DNA from 2 places in the uncultured Umboniibacter sp. genome. Region 1 is predicted to be linked to the other one. Evidence: predicted binding sites of a transcription regulator. Region 1 holds the regulator's gene; the other holds the start of a gene.
What was found. The regulator sigma-54, encoded in region 1, starts transcription at its own class of promoters, with help from an activator protein. The targets are predictions, from matches to a motif close to TGGCACANNNNTTGCNNT.
Positions count from the first base shown of each region.

Region 1 (5,110 bases):
GATTTTGCCTTTTCTCACCCCGGTGGAGCACTGGGACGTAAGCTACTATTAAAGGTCAGCGACGTGATGCATAACCGCGACGATTTACCGGTTTGTTCACCAGCGACCTCAGTGAAGGACGCGCTGTTCGAAATCACCAGTAAGGGACTTGGCATGACCCTAGTACTTGACGAGGGTAAGCTGCAAGGGATCTTCACCGATGGAGATCTGCGTCGCGCGATGGATCATTATGACCGAGTCATGCCGGTGGCGTTGGCGGAGGTAATGACTACAGAATGTAAGACCGTTGCTCCAAATATGCTCGCCGCCGAGGCGCTGTGCCTCATGGAAGACTGGCAAATCACTAGCTTAGTGGTAACGGAAGGTGGTCAGGTGGTTGGTGTTGTTCATCTTCATAGTCTTCTGAAAGCAGGAGTAGCCTAATGAGCGCAACTGATCTTGCCAAGGATATCTGCTTCGTCGTGACCGATGTTGACGGCGTTCTTACCAACGGACAACTTATGTTCACCGCTCAGGGCGAGCAGTTTAAAAACTTCAACACCCTCGATGGCCACGGCATCAAGCTACTTCAGTCGGAAGGCATTGAAGTCGCAATCATCACCGGCAGAACCAGTGAGATGGTGCTTAAACGAGCGACCGATCTCGGAATCAAGACAATTATTCAAGGCCGTGAGGACAAGTGGATTCCCCTTCAGGAAATGCTAGCCGAGCGTAATTTGCAACCTAAGCAAGTTGCTTATGTTGGTGACGATTGGCCTGACCTGGCCTGCATTCGCCGCGTGGGCCTAGGTGTTGCGGTCGCCAATGCCGACGAAGCCGTTAAAGCCCATGCAGATTATATTACCGAGCGCCGCGGTGGCGAGGGTGCATTTCGCGAAGTCGCTAGCTTGATTTTAAAAGCTCAAGATCGCTATGACAGAGTCCTGGAAAAATGGTTGTAATAAGTCATCGTGGCAGAGTAGTCGGCGCGTTCTTAGCTGCTTGTGCCGTTATCTATGTACTATTGATTGCCAATCAATCTGAACCGGCCCTGCCCGCTCCTACTGAACAGGTTCCACCTTCATTGTTCTTAGTCAATGCGGAGGTTCGTCACTACTCGGATTTGGTCGGCAACTTAGAATGGCAGCTAAACTCCCCTGACTTAAAGTATTTTGAAGTCACTGAATTAATGATTGCTGAGCAACCTACTATGCGCTTACTTGGGCAAAAAAATCTTAGTCCATGGGAAGTCCAAGCAGGAAGAGCTGCATTCCACCGTCGTGATGACATGATTCGCCTTAACCAGCAAGTTAAGCTTTTTCAGCAACTTAGCGACGGTGAATACCAATTGATTGAAACCGCCCGAATTGATTACTATCCTAACGAAGCATTCGCTCAAGCTATTTATCCAGTGACTATCGATAGTCACGCTGGAAAGTCTCGTGGCGACCGCCTCAAACTATGGCTCGCACGCGAGTATTACGAACTCCAAGGCAATGTTGAAACCTATTATGAACCTACTCGCTAACGCCATTTTATTAATCGCGGCTTTTGTTTTGCTTTTACCTTCTAATGTTCATGGACTTCCCGAGGACAGAGCCAAGCCAATCGAAATGTCCTCCGAGGATTTTGCGCAGGACCTTGCGCGCGGGATTACTTCCTACATAGGTAGCGCAAAGATTACCCAGGGTGCACTAATCATAGAAGCTGGGCGCATTGATGTATTCTACAAAGATGGCAAAATTCTCCGAGTTGTAGCGATAGGTCCGCCAGCAACTTTTCGAGACAATCCTTCAGAAGAAGTGGGACCGGTATATGCCCAAGGTAATCAAGTTGATTACGACCTACTTACTAACATCGTAGTAGTGACCGGTGATGCGTTATTCAGTAACAACGCTTCCGAAGTTTCTGCTAATAGTATCGAATTCGATCTTGAACGCGGTGCAGCCAATGCCTCAGGTAGCGTCCGACACGTTATCCAGCCGCCTACTGAAGACACTGACGAGGATTAATCAATGGCCATCCTAAGTGCCCAGCATCTTGCGAAAAGTTACAACAAGAGACCGGTTGTTATTGATGTATCCATAGAAGTCGCTAGTGGCGAAGTCGTCGGGCTGTTAGGCCCGAACGGCGCAGGAAAAACCACCTGTTTCTACATGATTGTCGGCCTTGTCCCCTCGGACAAGGGAACCGTCAAACTTGATGAGCTTGATATTACTCAGCAACCGATGCATGGCAGAGCAATTTCGGGCATCGGCTATTTACCGCAGGAAGCCTCTATTTTCCGTAAGCTTACTGTGAGTCAAAATATTCTCGCTATTTTAGAAAATCGAGCCGATCTCACGCAAATCCAACGACGTGAGAGAATGAATGAACTGCTCGAAGAATTCAGCATTACGCACATCAAAGATGCCATAGGGATAGCTTTGTCTGGCGGCGAGCGCCGACGAGTTGAAATTGCCCGTGCACTGGCGATGGAACCAAAGTTTATCCTTCTTGATGAGCCCTTTGCTGGGGTTGACCCTATCTCAGTTAATGAAATCATGTCCATTATTGAGCACGTCCGTTCAAAGGGGATCGGCATCCTAATTACCGATCACAATGTTCGTGAAACCTTGGCAATTTGTGAACGAGCCTACATTGTGGGTGGTGGCCATATCATTGCACATGGCGGCAAAGACGATATCCTGAACAACGCGAAGGTAAAAGAGCTTTATCTTGGTGAAAACTTTCAGTACTAGCGTTGGATATTCCCTCATGGATGGTTTGTCATGAAACAGAGTTTACAATTAAAGACCAGCCTCAAGATGACCATGACACCGCAGCTTCAGCTGGCGGTGAAAGTCCTACAACTATCTACACTTGATCTTCAGACTGAGATTCAAGACACGCTAGATCGCAATCCACTGTTAGATCTCGAAGACAACAACCCTATCCTGCCTTCAGAGAGCAATTCACTGAGCAACGAACAGCGCGATGAGGATCCATCAGCTAGCTATGAATTGGAACAATCCACCGCTGAAGCTAAATGGGAAAAAGATATCCCAAGTGAAATGCCTGTCGACAGCCAATGGGATGAGGTATATTCCGGCGGCTCAGCTAAGACTTCGAGTGATAATGATTTTGATTTTCTCGCTAATCGTACTCAAGAAAGTAGCTTACAGGATCACCTCAGCTTTCAATTGGAGATGAAACCGCTGTCCGTACGCGACCGACTAATCGGCGACTACCTAATTGATAGCATCAATTCGAATGGGTGGCTTACTGCAGAACTTAGCTCCATCACTGAAGACTTAAATACCCACGAAGAACCCGAGAACGATGAATTCGAAATTGATGAAATTGAAGCAATACTGCATCTAATCCAAAGCTTCGATCCGATCGGAGTGGGTGCCAGAGACCTTGGGGAGTGCATCGCTCTTCAGCTAGGAGAAATGGACGGAGAGCACCCTACAGTTGCCAGAGCTATCGTCATTGCTCGTTCGCATATGCCGGCAATTCTAAAGCAGGACTTCAAAAAACTCGCAAAATTATTAAGATGCTCCGAAGGTGAACTCGATTTATCTATTGATTTGATTCAAAAGCAAAACCCACATCCCGGTGATATCTTTTCAGAGACAGATTCAGAATATGTCATTCCTGACGTACTCGTGTCGCTTCGAAAAGATCTCTGGCATGTCGAGATCAACCCGGAGGTAGCACCAAGACTTTGCGTTAATCGTGAGTACTCCGCGCTGATTAAACGTGGTGATGTGAGTGACGACAATAAGTTTCTCCGAGAAAATCTCCAAGAGGCGCAATGGTTTATAAAAAGCGTTGAAAGCCGTTTTGATACCCTCTTCAACGTGGCATCGGCCATTGTTGAGCGCCAGCGAGCATTCTTCGATTATGGTCCTGAAGCAATGAAGCCAATGGTTCTCGCCGACGTGGCAGAGGAACTCGGCCTTGCGGAATCTACTATCTCGCGCGCAACTGCGGGCAAGTATATGCTAACTCCAAGAGGCGTTTTTGAACTCAAGTATTTCTTCTCGTCTCATGTTTCATCGGACAGCGGCGACGCTACCTCAGCAACAGCAATTAAAGCATTTATCAAGAAGCTTGTTGCGAGCGAGGCGCCAAATAAACCTTTATCCGATGCAAAACTGATGGCACTTTTAGAAGCAGATGGTGTCAAAGTAGCAAGAAGAACTGTGGCGAAATATCGTGAAGCTATAGGTATTGCACCGTCAAGTCAGCGGAAACGTCTCAAATCATAGAATTTTTCCCACAGTTTGTTGAAAATCTATTACCTTTAAATAATGGAGAGTCATTATTTTTTCAGACGGTTTGCAGCGAAGACAGCCCGCCAAATCCGTCAATAGAAGGGGTTCTTTCCCCAGGCTGTTCTCTTAATCGATAGCAATACGAAGAGGGTCAATACTTATGCAAGTAAATATCGCTGGACACCAACTTCCTCTCACCGACGCCATTCGCGCTCATACCATGTCAAAACTCGAAAAGCTTGAACGCCATTTTGACAACATCCATAATGTAAATGTGACATTTAGTGTTGAAAAGAACGGTCAAAAAGCGGAAGCTACCTTACATGTTCTCGGAGAAGACATTCATGCAGAGAGCGTTGAGGATGATCTTTACGTAGCGATTGACCATATGGTTGATAAGCTTGACCGACAAATTCTAAAGCACAAGGAGAAAGGGATTGCCGCAAGACGCCAAGGCTGATCCCACGCCATCATGGAGTTAGCACATCTTCTAACCCCTGAAACAACCCGAGCACACGCTCGGGTTAGCAGTAAAAAAACCTGCCTAGAACTGGTTGCTAAGATTGCTTCTGATTCACTTGGAGTCAGTGATTCAGAGCTTTTTAAGGCACTCTTTGAGCGTGAGCGACTGGGCAGCACTGGTCTCGGAAACGGCATTGCCATTCCGCATTGCCGAATTTCAAACTGTCAGAATATTATAGGCGTCCTACTGACGGTAGAAACCCCAATAGACTTCGACGCTCCCGACAATCTCCCCGTTGACGTCGTGTGTGCACTCATCGCGCCCAGGGAGGCCACATCAGCTCACTTGCAGGCGCTTGCAGCGATTGCTGAGCGCTTTAATGATGAAAAGTTCGTCGATCAACTTC
Region 1 is NZ_CANMGY010000003.1:213,636-218,745, forward strand. Features, by position in the region: gene Q0698_RS05815 (KpsF/GutQ family sugar-phosphate isomerase) at 1-423, shown strand, start outside; gene Q0698_RS05820 (HAD-IIIA family hydrolase) at 423-941, shown strand; gene lptC (LPS export ABC transporter periplasmic protein LptC) at 932-1,507, shown strand; gene lptA (lipopolysaccharide transport periplasmic protein LptA) at 1,476-1,991, shown strand; gene lptB (LPS export ABC transporter ATP-binding protein) at 1,995-2,720, shown strand; gene Q0698_RS05840 (RNA polymerase factor sigma-54) at 2,751-4,235, shown strand; gene raiA (ribosome-associated translation inhibitor RaiA) at 4,402-4,701, shown strand; gene Q0698_RS05850 (PTS sugar transporter subunit IIA) at 4,714-5,110, shown strand, end outside.

Region 2 (5,110 bases), on a different contig from region 1:
CGCCTTCCACGGGAGTATCGGAGTACACAACGTTGCCATTGGCATCTCGGTACTTGTAAACGTCTGCAGACGCTGTGGCGACAGATACAGTGCAGAAAGTGACAATAAGTAGCAGGTACCATGCGCGAATCATGAGCTCATCTTCCTTAGGTGGTGGTAGGACTATTGGTATAGTTTGAGCCCAGAATCATCATATGTCGAGTATTTGCTACTCACTTTGGGTGAGCGCTTTATCACAGGCGAAAAAAAACGAGGCCATTTGGCCTCGTTTTTCTTGATCTCAGTAGAATTAAACTGAGTAGTACATGTCGAACTCAACAGGGTGAGGAGTCATCGCTAGGCGAGTAACTTCTTCATTCTTAAGCTCGATAAATGCATCGATCATGTCGTTGGTGAATACTCCACCGGCGGTCAAGAATTCACGATCAGCGTCAAGCGCAGCGAGCGCTTCGTCGAAGCTGCCAGCAACCGTTGGGTAAGCAGCCGCTTCTTCTGGTGGTAGGTCGTAAAGATCTTTGTCAGCCGCTTCGCCAGGGTGGATCTTGTTCTTAATGCCGTCAAGGCCTGCCATTAACATGGCAGAGAACATTAGATATGGGTTAGCTGTCGGGTCACCGAAACGAACTTCTACGCGCTTGCCCTTAGGGCTAGGTACGAATGGGATACGAATTGATGCAGAGCGGTTACGCGCTGAGTAAGCAAGCATAACAGGTGCTTCGAAGCCCGGTACAAGACGCTTGTATGAGTTCGTTGAGGCGTTAGCGAAAGCGTTAAGCGCTTTAGCGTGCTTAATGATACCGCCAATGTAGTAAAGCGCAGTCTCAGAAAGACCAGCGTACTCGTCACCAGCGAACTGGTTAACACCGTCTTTAGAGAATGACTGGTGTAGGTGCATACCAGAACCGTTGTCACCGACAACTGGCTTAGGCATGAAAGTAGCAGTCTTACCGTAAGCATGAGCAACGTTGTGAACACAGTACTTAAGCATCTGAACTTCGTCAGCCTTACGGACTAGTGTGTTAAAGCGAATACCGATTTCACACTGACCAGCCGTGCCAACTTCGTGGTGGTGTACTTCAACTTCTAGGCCCATAGCGGTCATTGCTGAACACATTGCTGCACGGATGTCGTGTAGTGAATCAACCGGAGCTACTGGAAAGTAACCGCCTTTCACGCCAGGACGGTGACCCATGTTGCCACCTTCGTAGTTCTTGCCGCTGTTCCAGGCCGCTTCTTCTGATTCAATCTCGTAGAAACAACCGCTCATGCTGTCGTTCCAGCGGATGCCGTCAAATACGAAGAACTCTGGCTCTGGGCCGAAGTATGCTGTGTCGCCAAGGCCGGTGCTCTCGAGGTAAGCTTCAGCGCGCTTTGCAACAGAACGTGGATCGCGCTCGTAACCCTGTCCGGTGTTAGGCTCAACGATGTCACAACGGATGATCAGCGTAGGCTCATCAGTGAATGGGTCCATTACAGCAGAACTATCGTCAGGCATTAGGATCATGTCTGATTCGTTAATGCCTTTCCAGCCTGCAATTGAAGAGCCGTCGAACATTTTACCTTCTGAGAAGAAGTCTTCGTCCAGTTCAGTTACTGGGATTGATACGTGCTGTTCTTTACCGTGCGTATCCGTAAAGCGAAGATCGATCCAAGTTACGTCATGCTCTTTAATGAGACCTAAAGTGTTATCTGCCATAAATTCCTCCAAATGGATAAAGGCGAGCTAAGGTGAATGGATAAACTTAATACACCTTCTTTTCGGTTTATTTTCATATTGTTGCTTCGCATTAAAGCAATTAGTGTGCCAGTTATGATTAGTGCGCTATCTTACAGCGCTGAGCTCAATCGCCAAAATAGACCACCCTCATAACGCACCAAGTTGGTGCGCAATAAGTGTGCTTGGTTAGTATCGCAAGCACCAATTTGGTGCGTTGATAGGTATTTGGCGGCAACATGGATTCAAAGTGATATTTGTATCGCTTGCGCGTGTGCTTTGCGGGAGTTGGTCTTATAATTAGGGCATATTTACTCAGCTCAGGTTTATTATGCAATTCGTCGTCAAGCTATTCCCGGAAATCACCATCAAGAGTAAGCCCGTTCGAAAGCAGCTTATCGCAAAGCTTCGCACTAATATTACGCGATCGCTTAAATTGATTGATCGCAGTGTGGTGGTTAAGAGCACCTGGGATAAATTAGATATCTTTACTGAAGTCGATGAGGTCAAGGGGCGCGAGATGATCGATGTTCTCGCGCACATCGCCGGCATCGCCAATTTCATTGTCGTTAAGGAATACGAATTCGTTGACCTGGACGATACCATTGAGAAGGTCGCTGAGGTCAACAGAGAGCGGCTGCGCGATAAAACCTTTGTGGTCCGAGTAAAACGCGTGGGCACCCATGATTTCAATTCCCATGAAGCGGAACAGAAGATCGGTGGCGGGCTGCTGGCTAAGCTAGACACTGCTGGGGTGGATCTCCACAGGCCGAATGAAACGGTTCGAGTAGAAATTCGTAAGCGGCGTTTATTTGTGGTGGAACAGGTTATTCAGGGGCTTGGTGGCTACCCAATTGGCGGTTTGGACCCTGTTCTCAGCTTAATATCTGGTGGATTTGACTCTACCGTTTCTACCTACCTAACCATGAAACGTGGTATGCCGACTCACTTTTGCTTCTTCAATTTGGGCGGCAGAGCTCATGAAATCGCAGTGAAAGAGGTTGCCTACTACCTCTGGGAACGCTTCGGTTCTTCCTATCGAGTCCGTTTCGTAAGCATCCCATTTGAGGGCGTTGTGGATGAGCTCCTGGCCAATGTCAATAACCGCTACATGGGCATGATTCTAAAGCGAATGATGCTGCGGGCAGCGGCGGAAGTGGCGGAACAACTCGAGATTGAGGCGCTCGTCACTGGCGAATCGGTTGCTCAGGTAAGTTCTCAAACCCTACGCAATCTTTCCGTCATTGATCAAGTTACCAATATGTTAGTACTTCGTCCGTTGGCGACTATGGATAAAACTGAAATCATTCGCACCTCGGCGCACATAGGTACCGAGGAGTTCTCTAAGTCAATTCCCGAGTACTGTGGGGTGATTTCAGTTAATCCAACCACTAGAGCCAGAATGCACAAGGTTGAAATTGAGGAAGATCGATTCAATTTTGACGTACTGAAGGACGCCGTAGCGTCTGCGCGGAACGTGGGCATTGAATCCGTGGTCCATGATGTACTGGAGGGCTACGAGGAAGCGGCTGAGGTTGATCACGTAGAAATAAATGAAGTTATTATTGATATTCGTCATCCGGATGAAGTGGATCTGCGTCCAGTTGACCTCGGAGAAGGACACCTAGAGATACCCTTCTATGAGCTTTCGGCTAAGTTCATGGAACTTGATAGTAACCAGCGTTACTTGCTTTACTGTGACCGTGGTGTCATGAGTGGGCTCCATGCCCAGCAGCTGTTAGCCGACGGCTATGAAAATGTAGCAGTCTATCGCCCCACTAAGCATTGAGTATGAATTCCTGCTGCATCGCCAATTGGGCGATGCCACAACCCTCTGTCCCGCGTTAGTTATGTACCTTCAGGCGATTCGGGTTGTCCTACTTCCAAGTCTTCTTCCGGAGCAAGATCCGACGGTATTGCCTTAACGGTTACCCCATCAATCATCAGTGATACAGGCTCATCGATATGCCTTACTGGCAGCTCATCGACGTTGGTCTGAACCGTAGAGCTTATTGTGGGTGTTTCGATCTCAAGTGCAGGTGAGGGAACATAGGTTTCAGGGAGTTCGGGCGCTATCGAAGGGAATTGTAATCGGTAGACGCCAAAGCCAGTTGGACTGACATCAAGATAGCGAGCAGTTAAGTTCGCGTTCGTGCTGACGTAATGTTGGAAGCGAGGGTCAGCATGGGTTGCAAAGCCGGCGTTAAGTTGAAAGAACGACGGCACCGCTGCGAACCGCCAATGTGGATTAGCAGTCACGGAGACTCCCGAAGAACCCGCTGTTTCAAAGGTTTTGATTAACTGTTCCTGCAGAGAGTTTGCGGAGCGATGAATCCGTTCGATTTCAACGTTAGGGAAGGTACGCTCAATTCGTGCGAGCTGGCTATCCTCTAAAACCACGAGTACACCTGCTAAGGAAAATAACGCTTCGTCAGTAGTCGACACTTGAACTCGGTGCTCAAAGTTAGAGAAGGTACTGCAGTCACTGCTGTAACGTTGTGGCTTCGATAGATCTATCTCGTACTCCAAGCCGCTAATGTCGACGAAGTTTTCCGCTGCGAACTCAGAGCTAAGCAGTGGCTGTGCATCGTCACGCGCTCTGCTGAGTTGCTGGTATTGCCCCGCAGAACACTCGAGTAGTTCTGTCACTAAGGCCGGTGGAACTCGAACGATATTAAGTCTTCCGCTATGTGGAAAGATACTTGCAGCTTGGCGGTAGGTGACGACACCAGTCGGGATCCAGGTGTAAGCTTCGGGGTTATTGCCGCTATCGCCGATCAGTGGCGGGGAGGCGATAGATAACAGAGGTGTTGAGTTGGTGATGCCGAGTTGTTCAGTGGCATAATTAACTTGAACTTGATGCAGGAGTTGGGTGGCTGTATCCGTTTTCAGTTGCGCCAATAAACTACTTAAAGGTTGATTGGTGCGGCCAACAGGACGATTAGCAAAGTGGCGAGTCTGTTGATGGGCGTCGTCGAGACGAACGCTGAGGCCTTTGTACTCAACAACGTTGCGCCCCGTTCTTTGAACGTAACGCAATTCTACTGTAGAGCGTCCTACGGTCCAACTTTCTTGGTCTTTCCGTAGCCATAGATCTATCACTCCCACCTGCTTCGCTGCACTTTGTGTAGAGACTGCTGGAGTTCCGAAGATTTTTCCATAAGTAGAATCTACGCGATAGGGTGTTTGCAGATCCGGATCTGGAAAATTGCCATTGGGTTGATTGAATATGATGGCATCAACTAGAGGCTCCCTCGCCAAAGATTCAATAGTATTGCGGTGGTTAGGCAGATTGGAATCTCTTGCAGCCAGTGAAGTATGAGCCATCACTATCACGATATCTGCTCCAGCCGCCTTCAACTTGGGTAATTCTTCACGGGCCGAGGCGACGATTGA
Region 2 is NZ_CANMGY010000006.1:179,343-184,452, reverse strand. Features, by position in the region: gene Q0698_RS08920 (DUF4124 domain-containing protein) at 1-133, opposite strand, end outside; gene glnA (glutamate--ammonia ligase) at 290-1,696, opposite strand; gene thiI (tRNA uracil 4-sulfurtransferase ThiI) at 2,046-3,503, shown strand; gene Q0698_RS08905 (5'-nucleotidase C-terminal domain-containing protein) at 3,563-5,110, opposite strand, start outside.
Region 2: the regulator sigma-54 is predicted to act here: its motif matches at 1,790-1,807, upstream of glnA (glutamate--ammonia ligase).